Regions from separate parts of the Xanthomonas sp. WHRI 1810A genome, predicted to be linked through region 2. Evidence: riboswitches for the same ligand, from Rfam matches in the RefSeq annotation. Region 2 holds a riboswitch; the other holds the start of a gene.
The links. Region 2 has a riboswitch for cobalamin ahead of cobO (cob(I)yrinic acid a,c-diamide adenosyltransferase). Riboswitches for the same ligand answer to the same signal wherever they lie in the genome.
Positions count from the first base shown of each region.

Region 1: linked by a shared signal. The riboswitch ahead of ABQX22_RS22255 (CbtB domain-containing protein) and the one ahead of cobO (cob(I)yrinic acid a,c-diamide adenosyltransferase) in region 2 are both predicted to bind cobalamin.

Region 1 covers NZ_JBEGED010000018.1:16,488-23,875, reverse strand. The annotation lists gene cobM (precorrin-4 C(11)-methyltransferase) at 119-865, opposite strand; gene ABQX22_RS22265 (cobalamin biosynthesis protein) at 966-1,379, opposite strand; gene ABQX22_RS22260 (CbtA family protein) at 1,376-2,104, opposite strand; gene ABQX22_RS22255 (CbtB domain-containing protein) at 2,116-2,316, opposite strand; cobalamin riboswitch at 2,415-2,651, opposite strand; gene ABQX22_RS22250 (NAD(P)/FAD-dependent oxidoreductase) at 2,991-4,298, shown strand; gene ABQX22_RS22245 (ABC transporter permease) at 4,295-5,206, shown strand; gene ABQX22_RS22240 (ABC transporter permease) at 5,203-6,012, shown strand; gene ABQX22_RS22235 (ABC transporter substrate-binding protein) at 6,037-7,110, shown strand; gene ABQX22_RS22230 (ABC transporter ATP-binding protein) at 7,324-7,388, shown strand, end outside.
Region 2 covers NZ_JBEGED010000004.1:202,012-209,399, reverse strand. The annotation lists gene ABQX22_RS08760 (NAD-dependent protein deacylase) at 1-688, shown strand, start outside; gene ABQX22_RS08755 (C40 family peptidase) at 834-1,451, shown strand; gene ABQX22_RS08750 (C40 family peptidase) at 1,550-2,089, shown strand; gene ABQX22_RS08745 (PQQ-dependent sugar dehydrogenase) at 2,251-3,594, opposite strand; cobalamin riboswitch at 3,744-3,958, shown strand; gene cobO (cob(I)yrinic acid a,c-diamide adenosyltransferase) at 4,070-4,681, shown strand; gene ABQX22_RS08735 (cobyrinate a,c-diamide synthase) at 4,692-5,987, shown strand; gene bluB (5,6-dimethylbenzimidazole synthase) at 6,160-6,810, shown strand; gene cbiB (adenosylcobinamide-phosphate synthase CbiB) at 6,807-7,388, shown strand, end outside.

The DNA of each region.
Region 1 (7,388 bases), on a different contig from region 2:
TTGTGGGCGAAGGCTTTTGTAGGAGGGCGCTTGCCCGCGATTGCGTCCTGCCAGACCACCTGATGTTTGATGACACACCGCCATCGCGGGCAAGCGCGCTCCTACAGTCGCTCAGCAGCTACGGTCTGAACAGATGCGCATGCCCCGCGCGGTACAGCGCCGACTCACTGAACACCTCATTGCCCAGCACACGCCCCACCAGGATCAATGCCGTGCGCCGAAAGCCTTTTTCCTGCACCTTCGCCTCGATGTCAGCCAAGGTTCCGACCACCCAGCCCTGATCCGGCCAGCTGGCGCGGTGCACCACGGCAATCGGGCAGTCTGCGCCGTAGTGCGGCGTCAACTCGGCCACGATCCGGCCGACGTGCTTGACTCCCAGGTGAATCGCCATGGTCGCCTTGTGCTGTGCCAGCTCGCCCAGCGCTTCGCCGTCGGGCATCGGGGTGCTGTCGGCGTAGCGGGTCAGGATCACGGTCTGGGAAATGTCCGGCAGGGTCAGTTCGGTGCCGAGTATCGCCGCGCACGCCGCAGTGGCCGTCACCCCGGGGATGATCTCGAACGGGATCTGCAATGCCCGCAGGCAACGAATCTGCTCGCCAATCGCGCCGTACAGGCTAGGATCGCCGGAGTGGACGCGCGCCACATCCTGGCCCTGTTCATGAGCGGATTTCATCAGCGCGATGATCTGCTCGAGGTGCAATTCGGCGCTGTTGGTGACCTGAACCGCCTGATGGCCTTCCAGCACGGCTTCCGGGACCAAGGAGCCTGCGTAGATGATGACCGGGCAACTGCGGATCAGGCGTTGGCCCTTGACCGTGATCAGTTCCGGGTCGCCGGGGCCTGCGCCGATGAAAAAAACGGTCATGGTGAATTCCTTGAACTGTAGGAGCGCGCTTGCCCGCGAATGGGAACGTTCTGCAACCGATGTATCGCCTGACACTACGCAATCGCGGGCAAGCGCGCTCCTACAGGAGTCCGGCAAGGGCGAACGTAGCGTCGCGGGTTTTGCAGCGGGTGATCAATAAACGATGCGGGGCGTTGAGCAGCTGCGAAGCTAACGCCAGCGCCGCGCTTTCTGCGACGCCATAACAACCGGTGGCCTCGAACGCAGCCATCGAACGATGGCTCAACTGCGGCTCGAACCTGGCCAGTTCATCGGCGCTGAATACCACCAGCGGCAGCCCCAGCGCTTCGGCCAGCTCAACCAGCCCCGGCTCCGACGATTTCAGGTTGATGGAGGCGAGGGCGGTGATGGCTTCAATACGAAGGCCGTGGTCCGTGAGGCTGCTTTCAATCAAAGCCTGCAGCGACCCGGCCGAACAACCCCGCCGGCATCCAATGCCCGCCACCAGCGTCGGCGGCAGGCGGGTAGCGGTCATGCGGCCTGTGGCAGTTCGGTGGCGCGCAACTCAGGGTTGTTACGACGGAACAGCCAGGCGCTGATCAGGCCCATGGCCACCCAGAACACGAAATTGGTCAGCAGCGAGGCCGTTTTGAACTGCGCCGCCAGGGCTTCCGGGGCCAGGCTTGAATGAACGACGGGCTGCGGCGCGCCGATGACATGGGGCACCACCAGAATCGCAACGGCCAGTGCCTTGAGCGCCCAATGCCGACCGAACACGATCAGCGACAGGCCAACGGCCGTCGACGCCGCCGCGCCAATCCACCAGAACTGACGCTGAGTCAGGTCCGCAGCCGCAGTGCCGGGCAGTTCGGGCGGCAGGCCGAGGGTCGGCGCCAGGACGAACACCGCAAAACCTGCCAAACCCCAGAGTGCGCCCTGAGACGTACGAGCCGGCGCGCGCAGGGTGTACAGCGCCGCAAGCATCAAGGAGAAGCCGACTGCCACCACCAGATTGCCGCCCGCGGTGGAGGTAACCCGCTGCCAACCGTCTTCCGGTTCCCAGGCTTCGGCATCATGCACATGGCCGGGCATGGCGCCGTCGGCATGTTCGTGGGCTTGAGCGGCTTGAGCAGCCGGGGCTTTTTCGTAGGTCTCCGCCAGATGAATCAGCGGCCCGACCCACAAACTCTGCAGCACGGTTAGCAACAGGGCCGCGATCAGCCCGGTGAACCCGGCCGTTTGCGCGATACGCTTGAACATGGCGTCAGGCCTCAATGGCACGGAAAGGCAGAGCTGTGACGGGTGTCGTGCGCCGCGTTGTGCACCGCGTCGATGTGCGAGAAGCCGGCGAAGTAGACCAGGAACGCACCCAGGATCATTGCGCTGACGGCAGCGGTCAGGCGTTGGCTTTGGGTGGCGGTAGCGGTAGCGGGGGTGCTGGAAGCTGCATGGGTGGTGGTGCTGATCGACATGGCGCGTCCCTCTGAAAATATCAGCGAGCAGGAAAGCGCAGGGAAACCCGCTGACAGGCGTCAGCAGAGACTCAACAGCGCCCGCCCACCGCGGGTTTGTTAGGTGTCAGTTGCGGGCCGGTCTCCGGGCTTGCGAGGGGCAGAACGCGCGCGGCGTGCACCTCCAAGAGTCGCCTTCCCATGCCCCATGCCAACAGCCATGACAGACACAGTGGATTGACTCTTCTCTCGCTTACCGTTGCGGGGGCAGCGCCGGACTTGCACAAGCCTTGCGGCCGATACGCACCGGTTTCCCGTTTCACCCTGTGAGGGGCACCCGTAACAAGGCGTGTAGGAAAGCATGGTAAGGGTGCTTCGTCAATCGACGGCCTCCTCGCGGAGGGGGCTGCTGTCGCAGGGCTTGTCCGACCGAGGTCTCGCCGGCATTCCAGTTCCCGTGTAGCGGTGAGCTTGCTCGCGATAGCTGTTTCAGGCGCGGGCGATGTGTCGAATGTGCGGCCGCCATCGTGAGCTAGCTCACTTCTACATGGTCTGACGCCGTATCGAACATCGATACCTCACGGGTGAATTACGACCCCATGACACCGATTACGACGTGTGTACGGACATCGCCTTGCGTGCTGCGTCATATCGCCTATACCTAGCACCATATCGTTAATCGATACGGGTGAATCTTGAAAATAACCGACGTCTTTCACTGCCTCTGGCAGGAAAATGCCTGCGGTCCGTCACTGGCGGCGCGCTTGCCGACACGTACCCGTTGCGTAGTAATCGGCGCGGGCTACACCGGTCTGTCTACCGCGCTGGCGTTGAGCGAGGAGGGCGGCGCCCAGGGTGAGGTGGTGGTCATCGACGCAATGGCCATCGGTGCAGGCGCTTCCGGGCGCAATGGCGGGCAGGTGATTCCCGGCCTCAAGCTCAACCCGGACGAACTGATCGCGCGGTTCGGCCCGGCGCGGGGGGCGGCGATGGTGGAACTGGTGGGGGACGCGTCCGATTACGTGTTCCGCCTGATCGACCGGCTCGGCATCGCCTGTGGCGCACAGCAGAACGGCTGGCTTCAGGCCGCCCACAACGAGCACGCCCTCAGCCTGCTGCAGGCCCGTGCCGCGCAATGGCAGGCGCGTGGCGCCGGCGTTGAGATGCTCGATCGCCCGCAAGTCGCCGAGCGGCTGGGTACCGCTATCTATCAGGGCGCGCTGCTGGACCGCCGGGCCGGACAGCTTCAGCCGTTCGAGTACGTGCACGGACTGGCCGCCGCCGCCCGGCAACGTGGCGTGGCCATTTTCGAGCACTGCGCAGCACTCAGCCTGCGTCGCTCAGCGTCGGGCTGGACCGTGCTGACCGCCGGCGGCGAGATTCAGGCCGAGCAGGTCATCATCGCCACCAACGCCTATTCCTCCCCGTTATTGCCCGCGCTGCCCCACACCTACGTCACCTTGTGGAGTTTGCAGGCGGCCACCGCGCCGCTGCCCGCCGAGTTGCAGGCGCAGGTGCTGCCCGACGGGCTGCCGGTGTCCGACACTTTTCGGGTGCTGCGCTATTTCCGCAAGACCGAGGACGGCCGCTTTGTGCTGGGCACTCGCGGGGCGTTCCGCGATGCCTTGAATGAGCACGATGTGGCCCGCGTGCACCGGGAAATGCTCGACATCTACCCGATGCTGGCCGGCACCCCGATCACCCACTGCTGGTGCGGACGGGTCGCGGTACCGGCGGCAAGCATTCCGTTGCTCAGCCAGCCGGCACCCGGTCTGACGGTCGCCCTGGGCTATTACGGGCGGGGCGTGGCCATGGCCACCCGCATGGGCGCACTGGTCGCCGATCTGGTGCAGGGTCTGCCGCCAGAGGAGAGCATTTACCCGGTCACGCCCTTCAAAGCCATGCCGGCTGCGCCCCTGCACCGCAACGTCGCCCGGGTCGCGGCCAATGTCATGCGCCTGCAAGACCTGTTCGAACGCCGGGCGCGGGGAGGTCACCGATGAGCCGCCCCCAGACCTCGAGCGTGGCAGTCTCCGCGCCTGTTGTGGTCACGCCGCGGCGCTCCCGGGCCCGGCTGTTCGACGCGCTGCTGAACCTGCCGGGCGGGCTGATCACCTGCACCCTGATTCTGTTTGCCCTGGGCCTGCTGCTGTACATGAGCGTGCGGGTCAACGACGGGCAGATCATCGGTTCGGCGTTTACTCTGGATAACCTGTCCTCGGCGCTCACCGACCCGTTGACGCGCCTGGTGTTGCTGCGCTCGATCATCCTGTCGGCGATTGTCACCCTGGCGACGGTGGCGCTGGCGTTTCCCGTGGCCTACTACCTGGCGTTCAGGGCCGGTCGCTGGCGTCATCTGCTGTTGTTTCTGGTGACGCTGCCGTTCTGGACCAGCTACTTGCTGCGGGTCTTTGCCTGGAAAATCGTCCTGGCCTACAACGGCGTGCTCAACTCGGCGTTGATGCTGCTGGGCATCACCGATGCGCCGTTGACCGGTTTGCTCAATACCCCGGCCACAGTGGTGGTGACGCTGGCCCACGCCTACGCCGCGTTCGCGGTGCTGCCGTTGTACATCTGCCTGCAAGGGCTGCCGAAGAACCTGTTCGAAGCCGCCGCCGACCTGGGCGCGAGGCCTTATCAGGGGTTCCTGCGGGTGCTGCTGCCACTGTCGGTGCCGGGGATTCTGTCGGCGGCGCTGGTGGTGTTCGTGCCCACGGTGGGGGACTACGTGACCCCGGCGCTGGTGGGCGGGCCCAACAGTTCGATGATCGGTACCCTGATTCAGGCGCAGTTCGGCAAAGCCAACGATTGGCCGGCCGGTGCGGCGCTGGCGGTGATCAGCATGATCGCCATTGCCCTGGTCGTGATGGCGGCGCGATGGATCATCACCCGCTGGAGCACCCGCACATGAACCGCTACCTGAGCCGCCACGGGTTGCTGGCCTACGTCGCGGCCTATCTGGTGTTTCTGTACCTGCCGACGCTGTTGATCCCGGTGTTTTCGTTCAACGATTCCATCGCGCCCGTCTTCCCGCTCAAGGGCTTCACCCTGCAGTGGTATCAAACCCTGCTGGACGACCCCCGCCTGCGCAACGCCGCGCTGAACAGCCTGATGGTGGCGAGCATCGCGGCGGCCGTCGCCACGGTGGCGGGGTGTCTGATTGCCTACGCCGACCTGCGCCGCAGCACGCCGCTGGCCCGCAGTATTTCGCTGCTGGCGCGGTTGCCGATCCTGCTGCCCGGCGTGGTGCTGGGCATCGCCTTGCTGGTGGGCGTCAACCTTATTGGCCCCGGCCCATCGCTGGGCTCGATCGTGGTCGGGCACGTGTGCTTTTGCCTGCCGACCACGGTGGTGGTGATGCGCAGCCGTTTCGCCGCGTTCCCGCGCAGCCTCGAAGACGCGGCCATGGACCTGGGCGCGGACGAGTGGACCACCTTGCGCCGTGTGGCCTTGCCCCTGGCGCTGCCGGGCCTGCTGTCCGCGTTCATGCTGGCCTTCATCACCTCGTTCGACGAGTTCATCGTCGCGTTCTTCCTGGTGGGCACCGAGCCGACCCTGCCGATTTACATCTGGAGTCAGCTGCGCTTTCCCAAACAACTGCCCAGCGTCATGGCGCTGGGCACGGTGATCCTCGTGGTTTCCGTGATCCTCGCTGCGTTCGCCGAGCATGTGCGACGCCGCGGCACCCGTTCCTCTGCCCCTTCCATTACGAAATAGCTCGGAGGTCTCATGAACATTCGCATGACCGATTCACGCTCTTGGGTGCTGGGGTTGAGCGCATTTGCGCTGGGCCTCACGTTTTTCCAGCAGGGCGCCCAGGCCGCCGACAGCGGCAAGCTGACCTATTTCACCTGGTCCGGGTACGAGTTGCCGCAGTTCCACAGCGATTTCGAAAAGGCCCATCTGGGGCAGGTCGATATCTCGGTGTTTGGCGACGATGACGATGCGCTGTCCAAGGCGCGTGCCGGCTTTCACCCTGACCTGGCGCACCCGTGTTACGACAAGATCGAGCGCTGGAAGCAGGCCGGCCTGATTCAGCCGCTGGACCCTAAACGCTTGAAGAACTGGGATCAGGTATTCCCCGTGCTGCAGAAGCTGCCGGGCATCGTCGATGCCGACGGCAAGGTCTGGATGGTGCCGTGGGACTGGGGTAACACCTCGATCCTGTACCGCACCGACCTGGTGAAAAACCCCGAGGCGACCTGGAAGATGTTCTTCGATCCCGCGTCGCCCTACGCCGGCAAGATGGCGACCATCGACGCCGTTCACGACACGCCGCTGGTGGCTGCCTTGCTGGCAGGGGTCGACCCGTTCAAGAAAATGGACGAGAGCCAGCTCGATAAGGTGGGCGCGATGCTGCGTCAGCAACGGCCGTTGATGTCCTCGTACACCACGGACATGACCTCGGTGGAGCAAAGCCTGGCCAGCGGCGAACTGGTGGCGGCCATGGCCTGGAACGCCTCGGCCACGGCGCTGAAAAAACAGAACGTGCCGGTGGCGTTCATGAAACCCAAGGAGGGCATGTTGACCTGGGTCTGCGGCATGGTCCTGCTCAAGGACGCCAAACACGTGGACCTGGCCTATGACTTCATCAACGCGCGCCTGAACCCGGAGTCCGGGGCCAGCCTGATCAACGAATACGGCTACGGCAGTGCCAGCAAAGCCGCCTTCGCCAAGGTGCCGCCGGCCAGGCTCGAAGAACTGTCCCTGCCCAACGACCCGGAAACCATGCTGCGCGAGACCGTGCTGACCAAGCCGATTCCCAGCAACGACGACCTGGCCAAGTTGTTTGAGCGGGTCAAGGCGGGTGGGTGAGGCCATGCCGGGTCTCGGCTGTTGATTCTGCCCGGAGGGCGTGGGAGTCCAGCTTGCTGACGATCTGCCGCGTAGCGGTAGTAGAACCAGATAACGCAGTGCATCAGGCCTATGGCGGTGTCAGGTTTTGCAGCCAGTGCCTGGCAAATCGTCGGCAAGCCGGACTCCCACGCCTGCGGCAGAAGCCCGTTCAACGTTGATGAGGGAATTATCGTGACAAACCCCTGTGTGGTCAGCCTCAAAGGCGTCAGCAAGCGCTACACCGAGAGCATTCTGAG
Region 2 (7,388 bases):
CGGGCTGTCGGCAGATTCGGGGCTGCCCACCTATCGCGGTGTGGGCGGGCTCTACAACGGTCACACCGGCGACGGACTGCCCATCGAAATGGCGCTGTCCGGGCCCATGCTGCGCCGCGACCCGGCCCTGTGCTGGAAGTACATTGCCCAATTAGGCAGCGCTTGCCTCGGCGGACGGCCCAATGAGGCGCACTATGCCATCGCACAACTGCAGCAGCGTAAGCCCGATTGCTGGGTACTGACGCAAAACGTCGATGGTTACCACAGGGCGGCAGGCAGTTCGTCGGATCGTTTGATTGAGATTCACGGACAGCTGTCGCCGCTGTACTGTCAGACTTGTGGCGTCAAGGATCCGCACTTGAGCCAGCATTTACAGGGGCCTCTGCCCCCTCTGTGCGCAATATGCCATGGGATTTTGCGACCACCGGTGGTGCTTTTCGAGGAAATCTTGCCAGAAATGGCACTGAAAATGCTCAACGAAGAGATGGCGAAGGGCTTCGATGCGGTTATAAGCATTGGCACCACTGCCAGCTTTCCGTATATTCACGAGCCGATGCTGCGCACGAGGGTATCCGGGGGCTTTACTGCCGAGATAAACCCCTCGCAAACCGATCATTCCGCACAAATGGACGTGTTCCTGAAGTGCCGGGCCTTAGATGTGATGAGCGACATCGTAAGTCACATTTGATTCGATTGAATTTGCAAATGGGTTTGATAGAAGGCATAGTCTCGGCTTCTTTACCTTATTTCCCACGGTCGTGTTCATGCTCAATCGCTTAGCACCCCTCGTGCCTCTCGCACTCGTTACCCTCTTGTTCGGCTGCGCGGCTCAGATGCCAGCGTCGCAACAACAGGTTCAACACCAGAACCTCCAGAATTCGATCACTGCGCAATCCGCCGTTCAACGCGCCGATTACGCCTCCGTGCTGCAAGACGAAATCGCAACCGAAGATGAACTCGCCCAGTTTGCCGACAGCAAACCGTACCGTTTGCCGGCCTTGGCCGACAGCATCCTCGAACGCGGCAAATCCTTGATCGGCACCCGCTACCGTTTCGGTGGCACCTCGACTTCTTCAGGCTTTGATTGCAGCGGCTTTATCGGTTACCTCTTTCGCGAAGAGGCTGGCATGAGCCTGCCGCGTTCCACGCGCGAAATGATCAACGTCGATGCGCCACTGATCAAACGCAACGATCTCAAGCCGGGCGATCTGCTGTTCTTCAGCACCGCCGGCCGGGGTCGGGTCAGTCACGCCGGCATTTACCTGGGTGATGACCAGTTCATCCACTCCAGCAGCCGGCGCAGTGGCGGTGTCCGGGTAGACAGCCTGGACGATGCGTACTGGTCCAGAACGTTCATCGAAGCCAAGCGCGCGCTGGCCATGGCACCTGCTCAGGGGCCTACCACCACGACCGCGATGACCTCGACTACACTCAAGCGCCAACACCGTTAATACCGGGCGCATGGCGGGGAAACCCGGGCTCATGCGCATTTCCGGGTCCCGGCGTTGGCAGGGACTTAGGCCGCATCCCGTCACAGGTTGTTGTGTTTATGTCGTTTACGGTACGCCTGATTGTCATTTCTTTGGCTGCGTTGCTGGCTGCATGCGCCAGCAATCCGCCGCCTGCGCCTAAACGGGTTGCTCCCCGGCCTGTTGTGGTTTCCGTTCCCTCCGATTTTCCTTCGCCGATGGCTGATGACGTGCTGGTCCGCGCTATCGGGCTGGTGGGCACGCCCTATCGCTGGGGCGGCAATACCCCTGATTCCGGTTTTGATTGCAGTGGCTTGATTGCGTACGTCTACCGCAACGCGACGGGCATCAGTTTGCCGCGTTCGACCCGCGAAATGATTACGTTGCGTGGCCCGAACATCAATCGCAGCCAGTTGCAGACCGGCGATCTGGTGTTCTTCGCCACCGGCGGTGGCTCCAATGTCAGTCACGCGGGGATTTACGTGGGGGAAGGGCGGTTCGTGCATGCGCCGGCCACCGGCGGCACGGTCAAGCTCGACAGCCTGGACAAACCCTATTGGCAGAAAGCCTGGCTCAACGCCAAGCGTGTGATCCAGCCTTCGAGCCTGGCGCGGCAGTAGCCTCGGCGGCAGTCGGGCAGTGGGAGGGAGCTTGCTCGCGATCATATTGATCGTTCCCATGCTCTGCGTGGGAACGCCGTTGATGACGCTCCGCGTCATGGGACGCGGAGCGTCCGCAGATGCATTCCCACGCAGAGCGTGGGAACGATCCCTTCAACGAGTTACGGCTTGACCGCTGCCTGCGCAGTCTTCGCCGCCGTCACCCGCCAGATCTTGTTCCCCACATCATCCGCCACCAGCAGACCACCGTTGTTGTCGTTGATCACGCCGACCGGGCGGCCCTGGGCTTTTTCGTCCGAACTCAGGAAGCCTGTCAGCAGATCAACCGGTGTGCCGCTCGGCTTGCCATTCTTGAACGGTACGAACAACACTTTGTAGCCACTGTACGGTTTGCGGTTCCACGAGCCGTGCTGACCGATGAACAGCCCTTCGGTGAACGGCGCCGGCAGGGTTTTCCCGTCAGCAAACGTCAGGCCCAGGGAGGCGGTGTGCGGACCCACGGCGAAATCCGGGGCGATGGCCTTGGCCACCAGGTCTGGATTTTGTGGCGTCACGCGCACGTCCACGTGCTGGCCGTAATAGCTGAACGGCCAGCCATAGAAAGCACCGTCCTTCACGGACGTCACGTAATCGGGGACCAGATCGCTGCCAATCTCGTCACGCTCGTTGACGGCCGTCCACAACGCGCCGGTGTTCGGTTCCCACGCCATCCCGTTGGGATTGCGCAGGCCCGAGGCAAAAATCCGGTGCGAGCCGGTGGCCGGGTCCACTTCCCAAATCGCCGCGCGGCCTTCTTCCTTGTCCAGGCCGTTCTCGCCGACGTTACTGTTGGAACCGACGGTGACGTAGAGCTTGGTCCCGTCCTTGCTGGCGATGACGTTCTTGGTCCAGTGATGGTTGAGCGTGCCACCCGGCAGATCGACAACCTTGGTGGGCTGGCCGCTGATGGACGTCTGGCCGGACTCGTAGTTGAAGCTGATCAGGCGGTCGGTGTCGGCCACATAAAACTTGTTGCCCACCAGCGCCATGCCGAACGGCGAGTTGAGGTTTTGCAGAAACACCGTGCGGGTTTCAGCGACACCGTCGTGGTCCTTGTCGCGCAGCAGGGTGATGCGGTTCGGGCTGGGAACGCCGGCACCGGCACGGCCCATGACTTTTTCCATGACCCAGCCGCGAATGCCTTTGCCATCATCGGGCTTGGGCGGGGAATTGGTTTCGGCCACCAGCACGTCACCGTTGGGCAGCACGTACAGCCAGCGCGGGTGGTCCAGGCCTTCAGCGAAGGCGGCGACCTGGGTGCCCGGCGCGGCAGTGGGTTTGGCGCCGGCGGCCCAGCCCACGGCAGGGGCGATGTTCACGGTCGGGATCAGGGTCTTGTTGGGTTCAGGTAGCTTGGGGGAGGTCCCCATGCCGTCACTGACCTGCAGTTTCGAGGATTCGCCGCAGGCGGCAAGGCCCCCGGCGACCAGCAGAACCAAAGCAACTTGAGGTCTGAGCTTGAACATCGTCGATCTCCATTTCGTAGGCAGTTGGTATTTTTATGTACCTAGGTAGAGACACCTTACGCCGCTTAGTTTCAACCGATAGGCCAAGTGCGGGCTGGATGCGCGGATCAGGCGCAGCGTCGATTGACGCTCATACCTCAACCCTCTACCCTTCGCCCCTTGTTTCAGGTGCCCTTCGGACCAGTCTCGACAGGGTGAAACAGGGAAGCCGGTGAGAACGTTGAATTCGATCCCGGCGCTGCCTCCGCAACGGTAAATGAGAAAAAGCCACGCACGATGCCACTGTGCTCACTGAGCATGGGAAGGCGCATGGCCCGACGTATCGCTCATGAGTCCGGAGACCGGCCTGATCCAATTCCACAGCATCACGGAGGGCGATGCTCTGCGCCGCGGTCCGCCTTGAAGGGCGCCGTGTTGCCAGTGCCTGCTCGTGCGCTCCGTCTGCGTTTTACCTGCCCTCAAGCGGAGAGCTGAGATGAGCGAAACCCCCGAACGTGACGAACGCCACCTGGCGCGGATGCTGCGCAAAAAGGCCGTGATGGATGAGCGCATTGCCAGCGCCCCCAATGAATGCGGGCTGCTGCTGGTGCTGACCGGCAACGGCAAAGGCAAAAGCAGTTCGGCGTTCGGCATGCTCGCCCGCGCCATGGGCCACGGCATGCAGTGCGGCGTGGTGCAGTTCATCAAGGGCCGCAACAGCACCGGCGAGGAGCTGTTTTTCCGCCGCTTCCCCGAGCAAGTGCGTTATCACGTCATGGGCGAGGGCTTTACCTGGGAAACCCAGGATCGCCAGCGCGACATCGCCGCCGCCGAATCCGCGTGGGGCGTGACCCAGGACATGCTGCGTGACCCCGGTATCGGCCTGGTGATCCTCGACGAACTCAACATCGCCCTCAAGCACGGCTACCTGGATCTGGAGCAAGTGCTTGCCGACCTGCAGGCGCGTCCGCCGATGCAGCACGTGGTGGTCACCGGCCGTGGCGCCAAGCAGGAACTGATCGACCTGTCGGACACGGTGTCGGACATCAGCGTGGTCAAGCACGCGTTCCAGTCCGGCATTCGCGCGCAGAAGGGTATTGAACTGTGAGTGAGTGTTCATGAGTCAGGCCAGGCACTGCCCGGCGGTACTGATTGCCGCGCCTGCCTCCGGGCAGGGCAAGACCACGGTGACCGCCGCGCTCGCCCGTTTGCACCGCAATCAGGGGCGTAAGGTCCGTGTGTTCAAATGCGGTCCGGATTTTCTTGACCCGATGATCCTCGAACGCGCCAGCGGCAACCCGGTTTACCAGCTGGACATGTGGATGGTGGGCGAGGACGAAAGCCGACGCCTGTTGTGGGAAGCCGCCGCGGACGCTGACCTGATTCTGATCGAGGGCGTGATGGGGCTGTTCGACGGCACGCCGTCCAGCGCGGACCTTGCCCGACGTTTCGGCGTGCCGGTGCTGGGCGTTATCGACGGCACGGCCATGGCCCAGACCTTCGGCGCGCTGGCGTTGGGCCTGGCGCGCTATCAGCCGGATCTGCCGTTTGCCGGCGTGCTGGCCAACCGGGTCGGCACCGTACGTCACGCGCAACTATTGGAGGGCAGCCTTACCGAAGGCCTGCGCTGGTACGGCGCGTTGTCCCGGGAAACCGGTATCGAACTGCCGAGCCGCCATCTGGGTCTGGTGCAAGCCAGCGAATTGAACGATCTCGATGTGCGCCTCGACTCGGCGGCTAATGCCCTGGCCAGCACCTGCGAAGTCGCGTTGCCGCCCGCCGTTACCTTCGAAGCCCCTGAGTTCGTGGCCGCAGAACGCTTGCTCGAAGGCGTGCGCATCGCCATCGCCCACGACGAGGCCTTTGCGTTCATGTACGGCGCCAGCCTCGACCTGCTGCGGGCCATGGGCGCCGAGTTGTTGTTTTTCTCGCCCATTCGCGATCAACGCTTGCCGGATGCCGACAGCCTGTATCTGCCGGGTGGCTACCCCGAGCTGCACCACGTGGCGCTGGGGGAAAACACCCCCATGATTGAAGCGATTCGCCAGCACCATGCCGACGGCAAGCCGCTGTTGGCCGAATGCGGCGGGATGTTGTACCTGCTCGACGCCCTGACCGACGTCGACGGCCAGCGCGCTGAACTGGTCGGCTTGCTCGGCGGCGAGGCGGTGATGCAAAAGCGTCTGGCGGCCCTGGCCCTGCAAAACGTCGACCTGCCCGAAGGCACGTTGCGTGGCCATACCTATCATCATTCCCTGACCAGCACCGAGCTGCAGCCCATTGCCCGAGGCGTGAGCCCCAATGGCGGGCGCGGCGCCGAAGCGGTGTACCGCGTCGGCCGGATGACCGCGTCCTACGTGCACTTCTATTTCCCCTCCAACCCCCAGGCGGTGGCGGCGCTGTTTTTGCCATGAGCGATTCAAGCTGCAAGACAACTACCGTGGGAGCGGACCTGTCCGCGAAGACTGAGGCTCAGACGCTGCAAATGCATTGGATTGACTGGCCTCTTCGCGGACAGGTCCGCTCCCACAGGAGTCCGTGCCTGCAGTTGAACCTGCGAAGGACGGTCATGGTTCGGTGGCAAGCATGACCGACCACGCCTTCACCCCCGACGAACGCGCAGCGGTCTACCGCGCCATCGCCGAACGCCGGGACATGCGTCACTTCATCGGCGGCACGGTGGCACCCGAATTGCTGGCGCGGTTGCTGGAAGCGGGGCACCACGCGCCGAGCGTGGGCCTGATGCAGCCGTGGCGCTTCATTCGCATCAGCGACCCGCACCTGCGCCAACGCATTCAGGCCCAGGTCGAACAAGAGCGCATTCGCACCGCCGAAGCGCTGGGCGAGCGGGCGGACAACTTCATGAAGCTCAAGGTCGAAGGCATCAGCGATTGCGCCGAGGTGCTGGTCGCGGCGCTGATGGACGATCGCGAGAAACACATCTTCGGCCGTCGCACCCTGCCGGAAATGGACATGGCTTCGCTGTCCTGCGCGATCCAGAACATCTGGCTCGCCGCCCGCGCCGAAGGGCTGGGCATGGGCTGGGTCTCGCTGTTCGACCCGCAGGCCCTGGCTGACCTGCTGGGCATGCCGGCCGGTGCCAAGCCGCTGGCCATTCTGTGCCTGGGCCCGGTCGCCGAATTCTATCCACAGCCGATGCTGGTGATGGAAGGCTGGGCCCAGGCGCGGCCGCTCACTGAACTGATTTACGAAAACAGCTGGGGAGAGCATCCATGAGCGTGGCGTTGTTGAGCATCGCCGGGGTCGCGCTGGATGCGCTGCTGGGCGAGCCGAAGCGACACCATCCGCTGGTGGCGTTCGGACGTTTTGCCGAGCGTATCGAGCGCCGGTTGAATGCGGCCGGCCGAGGCTGGCGCAGTCATGGCGTCACGGCCTGGTTCATCGCCGTGATCCCGCTCACCCTGTTGGCCACGCTGCTAAGCGGGCTGCCTTACATTGGCGTGTTCGTGGAAGTCGCCGCGTTGTATTGCGCGCTGGGCCTGCGCAGCCTGGGCGAACACGTGGAACCAGTGGCCCAGGCCTTGCGCGCCGATGATTTGGATGAGGCACGGCATCGGGTCGGTTATCTGGTCAGTCGCCAGACCACCGAACTGGACCGCACCGAAGTCGCCCGGGCGGCCACCGAGTCCGTGCTGGAAAACGGCAGTGACGCGGTGTTCGCCGCGATCTTCTGGTTCGTGCTGTTCGGCGCCCCGGGCGTGGTGTTGTACCGGCTGAGCAATACGCTGGACGCCATGTGGGGTTACCGCAATGAGCGCTTCGAACGCTTCGGCTGGGCAGCGGCAAAAATCGAC